DNA from 3 places in the Curtobacterium sp. LFS079 genome. Region 1 is predicted to be linked to each of the others. Evidence: riboswitches for the same ligand, from Rfam matches in the RefSeq annotation. Region 1 holds a riboswitch; each other region holds the start of a gene.
What was found. A riboswitch is a leader RNA that binds a small molecule or an ion and turns the genes downstream of it on or off. The one in region 1 is predicted to bind S-adenosylmethionine.

Region 2: it holds a riboswitch for S-adenosylmethionine, as region 1 does, so the genes downstream of both, ACNQPB_RS10310 (aminotransferase class V-fold PLP-dependent enzyme) here and ACNQPB_RS13135 (DUF1737 domain-containing protein) in region 1, are expected to answer to the same signal.
Region 3: it holds a riboswitch for S-adenosylmethionine, as region 1 does, so the genes downstream of both, ACNQPB_RS12710 (hypothetical protein) here and ACNQPB_RS13135 (DUF1737 domain-containing protein) in region 1, are expected to answer to the same signal.

What each region holds. Positions count from the first base shown of each region.
Region 1 covers NZ_JBFPFO010000007.1:71,418-75,485, reverse strand. The annotation lists gene ACNQPB_RS13145 (O-succinylhomoserine sulfhydrylase) at 1-500, opposite strand, end outside; gene ACNQPB_RS13140 (rhodanese-like domain-containing protein) at 501-911, opposite strand; gene ACNQPB_RS13135 (DUF1737 domain-containing protein) at 908-1,174, opposite strand; SAM riboswitch class IV at 1,185-1,299, opposite strand; gene ACNQPB_RS13130 (GntR family transcriptional regulator) at 1,500-2,255, shown strand; gene ACNQPB_RS13125 (glycosyltransferase family 2 protein) at 2,429-4,068, shown strand, end outside.
Region 2 covers NZ_JBFPFO010000005.1:49,070-53,137, forward strand. The annotation lists gene ACNQPB_RS10300 (metal-dependent transcriptional regulator) at 1-115, opposite strand, end outside; gene ACNQPB_RS10305 (class I SAM-dependent methyltransferase) at 160-966, opposite strand; gene ACNQPB_RS10310 (aminotransferase class V-fold PLP-dependent enzyme) at 1,015-2,418, opposite strand; SAM riboswitch class IV at 2,454-2,566, opposite strand; gene hisN (histidinol-phosphatase) at 2,736-3,548, opposite strand; gene rsgA (ribosome small subunit-dependent GTPase A) at 3,605-4,068, opposite strand, start outside.
Region 3 covers NZ_JBFPFO010000006.1:236,005-240,072, forward strand. The annotation lists gene ACNQPB_RS12700 (helix-turn-helix domain-containing protein) at 1-110, opposite strand, end outside; gene ACNQPB_RS12705 (sodium:solute symporter family protein) at 372-1,913, shown strand; SAM riboswitch class IV at 2,036-2,155, shown strand; gene ACNQPB_RS12710 (hypothetical protein) at 2,172-2,492, shown strand; gene ACNQPB_RS12715 (hypothetical protein) at 2,521-2,712, opposite strand; gene ACNQPB_RS12720 (VIT1/CCC1 transporter family protein) at 3,055-4,068, shown strand, end outside.

The sequences.
Region 1 (4,068 bases):
ATCTCCTGCATCGGGTTGGAGGGGGACTCGAAGAAGACGGCGGTGGTCGGCTCGGAGAGGGCGGCACGCCACTGCTCCAGGTCCGGTCCGTCGACGAACACGGTCTCCACGCCCCAGCGCGGCAGGATCTCATTGAGGATCACGAAGCAGGAACCGAACAGGGATCGGGCTGCCACCACACGGTCACCGGCAGCCAGCAACGCACCCAGGGCAGTGAACACGGCGGACATGCCGGACGCCGTCGCGAAGCACGCCTCGGTGCCCTCAAGCAGGCGAAGGCGTTCCTGGAAGGTGGCCACGGAGGGGTTGCCGTAGCGGGAGTAGACGAAGCGCTCGTCCTCGCCGGTGAAGGCGCGCTCGGCGGCGGCCGCGGACTCGTACACGAAGCCGGAGTTCAGGAAGACGGCCTCGGACGTTTCCTGGAAATTGCTGCGGTCAAGGCCACCGCGGACGGCCTGGGTGTCGGGGCTCCAGCTGGCGGCGTCGGGATTGAAAGTCACTTAGATGTTCCCCAGGTTCGTAGGCAGTCCGCGGTTCTTCCAGCCGTTCACGGTGCGTTCTCCGTAGCGGTCGGGCTCCCCTTCGAAGCCTTCCAGCACGTTGTAGGCCGTGAAGCCGGCCTGCGTTGCGGCGATCGCGGCTGAGATGGAGCGCTGGCCCGAGCGGCAGATGAAGATGAGCTCGACGTCGCTGTCCTCGGGGGCCTGCTGCTTGAGCTCCTCGACGAAGTTGCCGTTCGGGACCCCGCCGGCGAAGTTCCACTGGATGAACAGGGGATCATTGTCCGTGGCCTTGGTGTCCGGGATGCCGATGTGCGCCCACTCGCCTTCGGTGCGCACGTCCACCAGGATGGCGCCTTCTTCGAGTTTGGCCCAGGCGTCCTGCGGGCTCAGGTCTCCGGCGTAGCTCATGCGTGTCCCTCGAATGCTTCCTCGTCGTCGTAGCCTTCGAGCTCGTCGACGGCGGAGGCCACCGCGGCGTCCGCGCTCGCGACGGCGGCGGGCAGGATCACGGCCTGCGCCACGATCACGTCGGTGCCGTTGAAGGTCGCAGCCGGGTTGCCGTGCAGCACGTAGCCTTCGGCGAGGGCAGCGGAAATCCGCTCGCAGAACTCGCGGGTGTCGGGGCCAGTGATGAGGCGGTAGGAGAGTTTGTCTTCGATTGGTTCAGGCATTGGTGCTCCTCAGTCACGCTTGCAGTTCGAAAAGTGTCGATACGCCGAGTAGTCACCTGAGGCACCCCGCCGGGAGAGAGGGTTGCCGACCAGCAAGTCAGGGCTGAACGCTGGTGCTCATTACTCACTAAGAAAAATAACACCGGCGACGACGGCCCGCAGTCCGGCCGCCGTCATGTTCCGTAATCGGGCGCGCTGGGCCGCTCCGCTTAGGTATACAACCCGGGCCGGATGGAGTGTTGAAGCGCTTCCAATTCACGTGGAGTTCATCTTCGGGCCGGGTTTCCCGGCAGCCCGGGAAACCGCGACTTGTATCATCAGCGGTGTGGACAACATCGTGAGCCTCCCGTTGCACCAACGCCTGAGCGAGGAATTCCGGGAGAGGATCCGCAGCGGCGTGTGGGCTGCCGGTTCGCAGTTGCCCAGCGAGGCGGAGCTTTGCCGGGAATTCGGCACCTCCCGCGGCCCGGTGCGCCAAGCCCTGGCGGCGTTGCGTGCCGAGGGAGCAGTCACCGGCGGCCGGGGCAAACCTCCGATGGTCCGCGGCGAGGTGCACTCCCAGTCCTTTTCGACTTTCATGTCCTTCACCGAATGGGCCCACTCGATCGGCCGCGTTCCCGGCCAGCAGACACTCGAAGTCGCGCGCCGGGTTGCCGGGAGCGAAGCGGCGCGGGAGCTCGGGCTGGAACCCGGGGACGCCGTCGTCGAAGTCCTGCGGCTCCGGACCCTGGACGGGTTGCCGGCCATGATCGAACGCACGTCCTTCATCCTCGAGGTGGGGCGGCTGCTGTTCGACTTCGATCCGGACGCAGGGTCAATCTTCGCCCACCTGAAGGAACTCGGAGTCGACCTCAGCCGCGCCCGCCACACCATTGACGCCGTGGCCGCGGATGAGGAGGATGCCCGGCTCCTGGAGCGCAAACCCGGCGTTCCGCTGCTGCGGGAACGGCGGTTGTCGCTGTCCGCCGACGGCAGGAAGCTTGAGTATTCAGACGACCGCTACCTGCCCGAACTGACGAACTTCACCGTGGACAACAGCGTCCAGCGGCGCACCGCCCTGGTACGGGTACACACGGCCTAGCCGCATCAGGGGCCGACGGCGGCGTTTTCCGCCTCCGTCACGCTCCGTAACGGGACTGGAACACGCTGTCGGGCGTCCTCCCGGGATGCCCGTGAACGCTGTACCCTGCGCTGGCACAATGGCATAATTTCTTAGATCAGGTCTGCACTGCCGAATCCAGCTGGGGGAATCGCATGCACGCTCTCGAAAACCTGCGCGCGGGTACCGATCGTCCGACAGGCAGGGACACACCAAGGGAAACTTCGGCGTACAACAAAGCCGGAATCGCCGGGTGGGCGGCGCAGCTTGGCCTGCCCGCGCCGGAGGCGCCACGGTCCCGCAGGATGGCACACATCGGCGGCATCAGCGCGATCGCCGCCCTCGTCCTCTATTTGGCCTGGCGCATCGGGTTCACCCTGCCCACGAGCGGAGCGAACGTCGCCATTGCGTGGGTGTTGGTGGTCTTCGAAGCCCTGCCGCTCGCCGGAATTGTCCTGAAGACCATCACCATCTGGAACATCGACAGTGCCGCGCCGGAAGCTCCGAAACAGGGTGACAAGCTGAGGACCGCGGTCCTCATCCCCACGTACAACGAGCCTGTCGAGGTGCTCTCGCCCACGGTTGCGGCGGCCTGCGCCCTGCAGCCCGCCCACGAGACATGGGTACTGGACGACGGCGACCGCCCGTGGGTGGTCGAAATGTGCCGCTCCTTCGGTGCCAGGTACCTGAGCCGGCCCAGCCACGAGCACGCCAAGGCCGGAAACATGAACCACGCCCTGGAATTGATGGCCCGGGAGGAGGCGGCCGGAGGCGAACCCATTGACATCATCGCCGTCCTGGACTGCGACCACGTTCCGCTTCCCAGTTTCCTCACGGCCACGCTCGGATGGTTCAACGACGAGGAGATCGCCCTCGTGCAGGGGCCGCAGGCTTTCTACAACTCCGGAGCCTTCGACGACGACGGCATTGCCGGTGAACAGGGCCTCTTCTTCAACGTCCTGATGCCGGCCCGCAACGTCGCAGGGGCGGGACCGTTCTGGTGCGGCTCGACGTCCCTGCTCCGTGTGAAGGCGCTCCGCGAGGTCGGCGGCGTGGCCACCGAGACCATCACCGAGGACCTCCATACCACCCTCAAGCTCATCCGCCGCGGCTGGAAAACCGCCTACCACCACCAGACCCTTGCGGTGGGACTGGCGCCTGCGACGGCCGAGCAGTACCTGCTGCAACGCCGACGCTGGGGCATGGGCGCCATGCAGATCCTGGCCTACGAGAAGCTTTGGGCGGCCAAGAGGTGGATGTCCTGGCGCAACTTCCACGAATACCTGAACGGAACCCTCTGGTGGCTGGAGGGGCTCGTTACCCTGATGGCGTTCTTCGTTCCCTTGTTCATCCTGTTTTCCGGGGCGCAGACGACAACCGCCGGACCCATTGAATTCACCATCGCGTTCCTTGCGATGTTCTTCATCCGCCTTTGGGGAATCAAGAGGCTCCTGCGGCATCAGATCCACTGGCCGACGGCGTTCGCGCTGCGGATCTTCAGGATCCCGATCGGCCTTGCCTGCTTGTTGTGGTTGCTGTCCCGCAAGAGCCTCGAATTCCAGGTCACACCGAAGGGGGCTTCCAACGAGCGCAACCGGGGCCGCGTGCCAGGGATGATCTACGTCATGATCGCCGTCGTTATCCTGGCCCTCGCATACGCGGCGGCCGGAGTCCAGGGCTGGGTCCCGTGGGCCTCGAGTCCCGGTTCCACCGTCGCGTCAGGCCTCTGGCTTGCCGTAGCCGGCGCCGTACTGCTGCTGGGGGCACTGCGCATCCGGGCGAGCGAGTATGCGAC
Region 2 (4,068 bases), on a different contig from region 1:
CGCCGAGACGCTGGGCCAGCTGCGACGACGTGATGGGTTTGTCCTGCCACTCGGTGAACGAGTAGATGACCTTGACGTAGTCCTCGATCGAGGATGAGGGCGTGCCGGTCTTCACGCTCCTAGCCTACCGTGAACGGCATGCCTGGAAATTTGCCCGGCTCAGGCTTTCCGCGCCCGCCAGCTCTGTGTTATGTAGGGCAGCCGGATGACATCGGATGGTCCGTGGCCAAGGTGCTCGTGCAGGTACCACTGGAGGTTGGCCATGACTTTCGCCCGGGTGGCCTCATTCGCGCGCAGGTAGTAGCTGCGCGACTTCGTCAGCTCCATGATGTCTTCCGCGAACAGCGGATCTTCCCACGGGCTAAGGTGGCTTTCCAAGCCGATGAATTCCGGGCCCACCACGGGTCGGAAGTCCGATTTGTGGACGTCCCCGGCATGCATGATGCGCGAGAGCCGGTGGACCCAGGGGACCGAGGTGTCCAGCTGGTTCCACACGAGGCCGAGTACTCCGCCGGGACGCAGGATGCGGGCCAGTTCGGTGCTCGCCAGCAGGGGATCGCACCAGTGCCAAGCCTGGGCAACGCTGACGACGTCGAATGCTGAATCCGCCAGTCCTGTTGCCTCTGCCGTGCCGAGGAGTGCCGTGGCCGCCGGGTAATCCTTCCGCAGCTGCGCGAGCATGTCTTCGGAAGGGTCGACGGCGGCCGTCTGCAGGCCGCGTTCCAGCAGCAGGGCGGTGAATTTGCCGGTCCCGGCACCGATGTCCGCGGCGGTCCGGGCGCCGGCGGGCACCAGCCAGTCCGCGGAATCGGCCGGGTAGCCGGGACGGACGCGGTGGTAGTGCTCGCCGCCGTCCTGGAAGCTCGATCCGAGCTCGCGCCGCCGCTCGCTGTGCAGTTTGGGACCGTGGAGCCTGGCGTTTCGGAGCTTGGGTCCGCCGCGGTGTCCACCGGATCGCAAAGCCACGCGTCCACTCCTCACCGGGTCCTGAAATACTCTATGAATCTACCGCACTCAGTCGGTGCTGCAGGGCGCGGCGCCTGCGGTTCCGGGAGTGTTTGGCGCCCAATGCGGGTAGCTGCGGTGGTCGTTGGCAGGGACCCAGCGGCCGGCGTCGACGACGTAATCCCAGCCGAGGCCCTCGGACTTGAGCGCCTTGATTCCGGCGATCAGACGCGTGGCGTCCTCGAGCCGGGAACCCAGGCCGAAGCTGGCGCGCAGGGAACCGGAGGGCAAGCCGAGCCGCTTGAGCAGCGGGTGGGCGCAGAATCGCCCGTCCCTCAGGCCGATGCCGTGTTCTGCGGCGAGGTACGCGGCGACCAGGCCTGCGTCGTAGCCCTCAAGGGAGAAGTTCACGACGCCGATGGTGTCGGCCGGGTCGGTGTCGCTGAAGATCTGGTGGACCGTGACACCCTCGATGTCCTTCAGGCCTTCAACCAGATGGGTCCGGATCGCGGATTCGTGGGCGTGCCACTCGTCCTGGTCCAGTTCCGCGATGACCTGGGTGGCCCGGGCCAGGGTGGCCGCGCCGAGCACATTGGGGGAACCGCCTTCGTGGCGGGCCGGTCCGGTGGCCCAGGTGACCGAGTCGAGGCGCGCTTCCCGGACGGCGCCGCCACCGGCGAGGTGCGGGGTGCCGGCGTCGAGCCAGTCGGGGCGGCCTACCAGGACTCCGGCGCCGAACGGTGCGTAGAGCTTGTGCCCGGAGAAGACCAGGTAGTCGATGTCCGCCGCGGCGATGTCGACCCGCCGGTGCGGGGCGAGCTGGGCGGCGTCGACGACAATACGTGCGCCGTACCCGTGGGCAAGGGCGGCAAGCTCCTTGACCGGCAGGATCTCACCTGTGACGTTGGAGGCTCCGGTGACAGCGAGCAGACTGACGCCGCCCTGCGCCAAGGCTTCGCGGACATTGGCCAGGGTCTCCGCCAGGGTGGGCGCGGCGACGATGCTGCGGTGCGGCACATGCTGCCAGGTGAGCAGGTTGGCGTGGTGCTCGATGTCCAGGTACAGGACTTCGCCGCCGTGCTTTCCGTCCACGACGGGCAGGCAACCGGCCAGCAGGTTCAGGGAATCGGTGGTGTTGCGGGTGAAGATCACGCTGTCGTCCGAGCGGCCGCCCACGAAATCCCGCACGATGTTGCGCGCGTTTTCGTAGACCGAGGTGCTGATCTGCGAGGCGTAGCCGGCGCCGCGGTGGACGCTTGCATAGAACGGCAGGATTTCGTTCAGGTATGCGGACACAACGGTCAGCGCCGGGGCGGATGCGCCGTAGTCCAGGTTTGCGTACCGTACGTGGCCGCCCTGGATGAGCGGGGCCTGCAGTTCGGCGCCGGTGACGGCGGCCAGCGGGCGGGCAGCGGGTGCCTGCGGGGAGTCGTTGTGACGGAGTTCAGGCGAAGTGAAAGTGGCAGTGCTCATGGAAGTCCTCATTCAAGGGAACCCTGCGTGCAGGGGATCCGCGCTTGCCGCATCCGTTCCGGACCGGCCGGGTCGTCACCCGGGGCACCCCGCCGCGATGGAGGGTTGCCGGCCAGCAAACCGGGGTTTCACGCTGGCACTCGTGACCTGTCTTTGAGACTAAGACACCATACGCGACGCGCCAAAGCCGGCCGGCTTTGTTAAGCCGATTGTTACGGAAAGCGGATTCGGGGCTGTTTGCCGAACAAAAATCGGCAGGCGTCCCGCAGCGGGGACGCCTGCCGATGAATCTTCGCCGAAGCCTGAGGGGTGCAGGCTTAGAGGAGGTCGTCGATGGACGGGTTGAGTTTCCTGAGGACCTCGGAATGCAGGATCGAGTTGCTGGCGACGGCGTTCCCTCCGAAGGGGCCGTCCGTGCCGTCGAGGGAGGTGAAGCGGCCGCCGGCTTCGGTCACGATCGGCACCAGCGCCGCCATGTCATAGAGCTCGAGCTCGGGTTCCGCGGCGATGTCCACGGCGCCTTCGGCCACGAGGCAGTAGGACCAGAAATCGCCATATGCCCGGCTGCGCCAGACCGCGTCTTCCAGATCCAGGAAGGAATCCAGTGAGCCTTGCTTCTTCCACTCCGAGATTTCCGAGTAGGACAGCGAGGCGTCGGACAGTCGCGAGACGTTGCTGACCTTGAGCCGGGTGGCCGAGGCCAGGGAGCGGCCGGTGTAGGCGCCTCCACCCTTCACTGCCCACCAGCGCCGGCCCAGGGCGGGAGCGCTGACGACGCCGACAACCACCTCGTCGCCGTCGACGAGAGCAATGAGGGTGGCCCAGACGGGAACGCCGCGGACAAAGTTCTTGGTTCCGTCAATCGGATCGATGATCCAGCGCCGGGCGCCGTGCCCCGTGCTGCCGAATTCCTCGCCCAACACCGCGTCCCGTGGACGTGAGCGGGACAGTTGGCCGCGGATGGCTTCCTCGGCGGAGCGGTCGGCATCGGTCACCGGGGTGAGGTCGGGCTTGGACTCAACCTGCAGGTCCAGGGCCTTGAATCGCTCCATGGTCAGGGCATCGACGGAATCCGCCAGCACGTGGGCAAGGCGGAGGTCGTCGTTGTAATTTGGATCGGCTTGGGTCATGGTTCCAAACTACCGGCAAAACACTGCCCGCCCGGGGACTTGTGGAGCATGCCTCGTCAGATGACGGTGCCCAGTTCCTTGGTTTCCTTGGCCTCCTGGCGCGGATCCGCGCCGAGGAGCCGCCGCAGGGAGGCAAGGCGGGCCGGGCCTGCTTCCCCGGCGGAACCGGAGGCGACCCAGTCGTCGAGGCCGCAGCGGACCGCGTTGGCATCGTGCTTGCAGCCCCGCTCGCAGGATTCGGTCCCCGGTTCGAGATCCGGGAACGCGTGCATGATCCGGTCCGGATCCACCAGCGCCAGCCCGAAGGAACGGATGCCGGGGGTGTCGATGATCCAGCTCCCGGCGGGAGCTTCGTGCAGCCTCAGGGCCAGGGCCGAGGAGGACGTGTGGCGTCCGCGGCCGGTGACGGCGTTGACGCCGCCAGTGGCGCGTTCGGCGCCGGTAAGGGCATTGACCATGGTGGACTTCCCGACGCCGGAGTGCCCCAGCATCACGGTGACTTTGCCGTCGAGGTGCTCAC
Region 3 (4,068 bases), on a different contig from region 1:
GTGGCTTCTGCCACCTGCTCGATGGTGAGCCGCTGGGATTGGCGGGCGGCGCGGATTCTTGAACCGATGGCAAGCGGAACGTTGCTGGGTTCAACGGGAAGAGCCTTCATTCACGAACCTTTCAGGCCGAAAAGTGCGGCCCAGTCATTTGGGCCATAGTATCCGGCGGGGCCGCGGAGCCCCCTGCCCTGTGCACCCGCCCTTGACTGTTACGCCGATCACTACATATCCTTTCATGCAACAAGTGTTGCCCTCTAGGCAAAATGGCAAACTTTCCTCCCCCAACACCCCGCACCGCGGAATGGTCCGAATGACACCGGCGCTGTCATGGAAACGGAACCCGGCCGCTGCAAAATCCCCAGGAGCCGACAATGGACTCATCGTTCCTCAACATCGCCATTGTGGTGGTGTATCTGCTGGCCATGCTGGCCTTTGGCTGGTGGGGCAAGTCCCGCACCAAGAACAACAGTGACTTCCTCGTGGCCGGCCGCCGCCTGGGCCCGTTCCTCTACACGGGCACCATGGCGGCAGTGGTCCTTGGCGGCGCCTCCACGGTGGGCGGCGTGGGCCTCGGCTACAAGTTCGGCATCTCCGGCATGTGGCTCGTCGTCGCGATCGGCACCGGCGTGCTGCTGCTGAGCCTGCTCTTCGCCGGGACGATCCAGCGCCTGAAAATCTACACCGTCTCCCAGATGCTCAGCCTGCGGTACGGCCAGCAGGCCACGCAGACCTCGGGCATCGTCATGCTCGCCTACACCCTGATGCTCTGCGCCACGTCCACCGGCGCCTACGCCACCATCTTCGTGGTCCTCTTCGGCTGGGAGCGCTGGCTCGCCATCGCCGTCGGCGGCGCAATCGTGCTGGTCTACTCAACGATCGGCGGCATGTGGTCCATCACCTTGGCCGACCAGGTCCAGTTCGTCATCAAGACCGTGGGTATCTTCTTCCTCATGCTGCCCTTCGCCCTGAACGCGGCCGGCGGCCTGGACGGCATCCGCTCCCGGGTGAAGGAGTCCTTCTTCCAGATCGACGGCATCGGCATGCAGACGATCATCACCTACTTCGTCGTCTACACCCTCGGCCTGCTGATCGGCCAGGACATCTGGCAGCGCGTCTTCACCGCCAAGACCCCCAAGGTGGCCCGCTGGGGCGGCGCCACCGCCGGTGTCTACTGCATCCTCTACGGCCTGGCCGGCGCCGTCATCGGCCTGGCTGCCCGCGTAGCCCTGCCGAACATCGACGTCAAGGCGCTCGGCAAGGACGTCGTCTACGCGGAAGTTGCCACCCACATCCTCCCGATCGGAATCGGCGGCCTGGTCATGGCCGCAGCCGTCGCCGCCATGATGTCCACGGCGTCCGGCGCCCTGATCGCCGCCGCGACCGTGGCCCGCGCAGACGTTGTTCCGTTCGTGGCCAGCTGGTTCGGCAAGACCGTCCACACCGATGACACCGAAAACCCCGAGCACGACGTCAAGGCCAACCGTTACTGGGTCCTGGGCCTGGGCATCCTGGCCGTGCTGATCTCCATGGCGGCGCAGGACGTGGTCGTGGCCCTGACCATCGCCTACGACATCCTGGTGGGCGGCCTGCTGGTCGCCATCCTCGGCGGCCTGGTCTGGAAGCGCGGCACCGGGGTTGCCGCTGCCTGGTCCATGGCAGTCGGCTCGGTGCTGACGCTGGGCCTGTTGATCATGTACGCGGTGGGTGCCATCCCGAGCGAGGACGGCGTCTACGCCAACGAGCCCATCTACTGGGGCCTGGGCGCTTCCCTTGTCTGCTATGTGGTGATTTCCCTGCTCACGCCGCCCACGGATCCGGAAGTCCGCGAAGCCTGGGAGCGCCGGGTTGCCGGGGCTGTCTCCGAGGAACTGCCCCTGGACGCGCACCCGGTGGCCAGCCACACGGGCCACTAGTCCCCGGCGGGCTAACAGGATAACGACGACGGCGGTGCCACCTTGCGCAGGTGGCACCGCCGTCGTCGTTCCCGGCTTTGCCCTGTCCCGCAGGCGGGACGGGTGCGCTAAGGTAAGTCCAGCTTCAAGAGATGTGGCGCCAAGCTCCGACTTGCCACGCACCAACCCCATGTTCACGGGTGGTTCGGATGAGGAAGCGGCCTGCACCGGACCAGAGACAACCGGCCAGGCAAGAGCAACTCCCCCAGGAGAAGGCCAATGCCTCTTGATGCCACCGCCCACCTTGCACCTGCCCAGACGGACAACCGGAATGAACCGCGCGCCGAACCGCCCGCAGCCGCAGGCTCCCCGGCGGCGCTGCGGGTGATTCCCTGTGTCGATATTTCCAGCGGATCGGTGCTGCTCTTCGTGGCCGGCAGGCGCGAACTCGGGCGGTGCGCTGACCCGCGGCTCCTCACCCGGGCGCTGGCCCGTACAGTACGGCCCGCCCTCTGGTTTCCGGCCGAGCGGAGGCTGCTCCTCGCCGTCGCCGCGCGCGGTTACCGCGGGGGCAAGGACCTGTCATTCATCCTGGAGTGACGGAAAAGACCGGAACACGGGTACCGGGCTATTCTTCGTCGCCTTCTTCTTCCCGGTGTTCATCGACGTCGAGCGGCACGACCCGTTCTTCTTCGTCAATGGCGTCGTCTTCTTCGTCCCATTCCTCGTCCACAGGGATGTCCTCGCTGTAGTCGTAGGCGGGATCCGCCTCGACGGTCGGACGTTCGGCGTGCCAGGCATGCGGTTCGGTGCTGTCCACGGTGAAACCTTCCGTTCACTTTGCCGCGGGCTGCGGCTCGGTCCGGCCAACTGCACGGCCGCGCCAATCCGTGCCCCTTGTTCCTCCATCTGAGCACTGCCCCTGCCGGGGGTCAAGGTGTGGCAGGACGGCGCTTGCTTTAAGGCATGCCGAAACTCCGTGGTGAGGATTACCGGCCAAAAAACCGCGGAAATTGGCGCTAATGTGGAAGTGCAACGGGGCGATGAAACCCGCCCCGGCAACACAGGAGCCACAGTGCAAACGCGAAAAGCCACAGTGCCGCGAAAAGACCCAGTGCCGCCAAAAGCCACAGTGCCGCCAAAAGCCACAGTGCAAACGCCAATGGACACAGCGCGGCCGCAAGACACCGCGCAGCCGGAACCTCCCTCCCCCGCAGACATCAAACGCTGGCGGCAGTACCTGGCCGACGAACGCGCCGAAGCCGCCGTGTACCGCGAACTGGCGCAGCGCCGCGACGGCGAAGAACGCGAAATCCTTCTGGCCCTCGCCGACGCCGAAGGCCGTCACGAAGCCCACTGGCTTCGCGTGTTGGGTGAACACGCGGGAATGCCCAAGGCGGCGTCGACCCGCAGCCGCCTGCTCGGCTTCCTGGCGCGGCATTTCGGTTCGGTGTTCGTGCTGGCCCTTGCCCAGCGCGCCGAGAGCCGCTCCCCCTACGCCACCGATCCCGCCGCGACGCGTGCAATGGCCGCCGACGAGCAGATCCACGAAGAAGTGGTCCGCGGTCTGGCCACCCGCGGCCGCAACCGGCTCTCCGGTTCCTTCCGCGCCGCTGTATTCGGCGCAAACGACGGCCTGGTCAGCAACCTGTCCCTCGTGATGGGCATGGCGGCCACCGGCGTCCCCACCTCCGTAGTGCTCTTCAGCGGCATCGCCGGCCTGCTGGCCGGTGCGCTGTCCATGGGCGCCGGCGAGTACGTCTCGGTCCGCTCCCAGCTGGAACTGCTGAAGGCCACCCGGCCCACCCAGGTCACGCTCTCCGCGGCGCCTTCCCTGGACATCGAGCACAACGAGCTGGTGCTGGTCTACCTGGCCCGCGGCATGAGCCACGAAGCCGCCGAACACCGCGCCGCCGAGCGCATGGGCGTCTACTCCTGCGACTGCGATCCATCCCTGTCCCTCCACCCGGAGGAAGAGGAGAGCCCGGACGAGCACGAAGCCGTCGGTTCCGCCTGGGGTGCCGCGGTGTCCAGCTTCTGCTTCTTCGCCTCCGGTGCCATCGTGCCGATCCTGCCGTTCATCTTCGGACTCGGCGGTTTCGCTGCCCTCCTGACGGCCGGTACTCTGGTGGGCGTCGCGCTTCTCGGAACGGGCGCCGTCGTTGGTCTGCTTTCC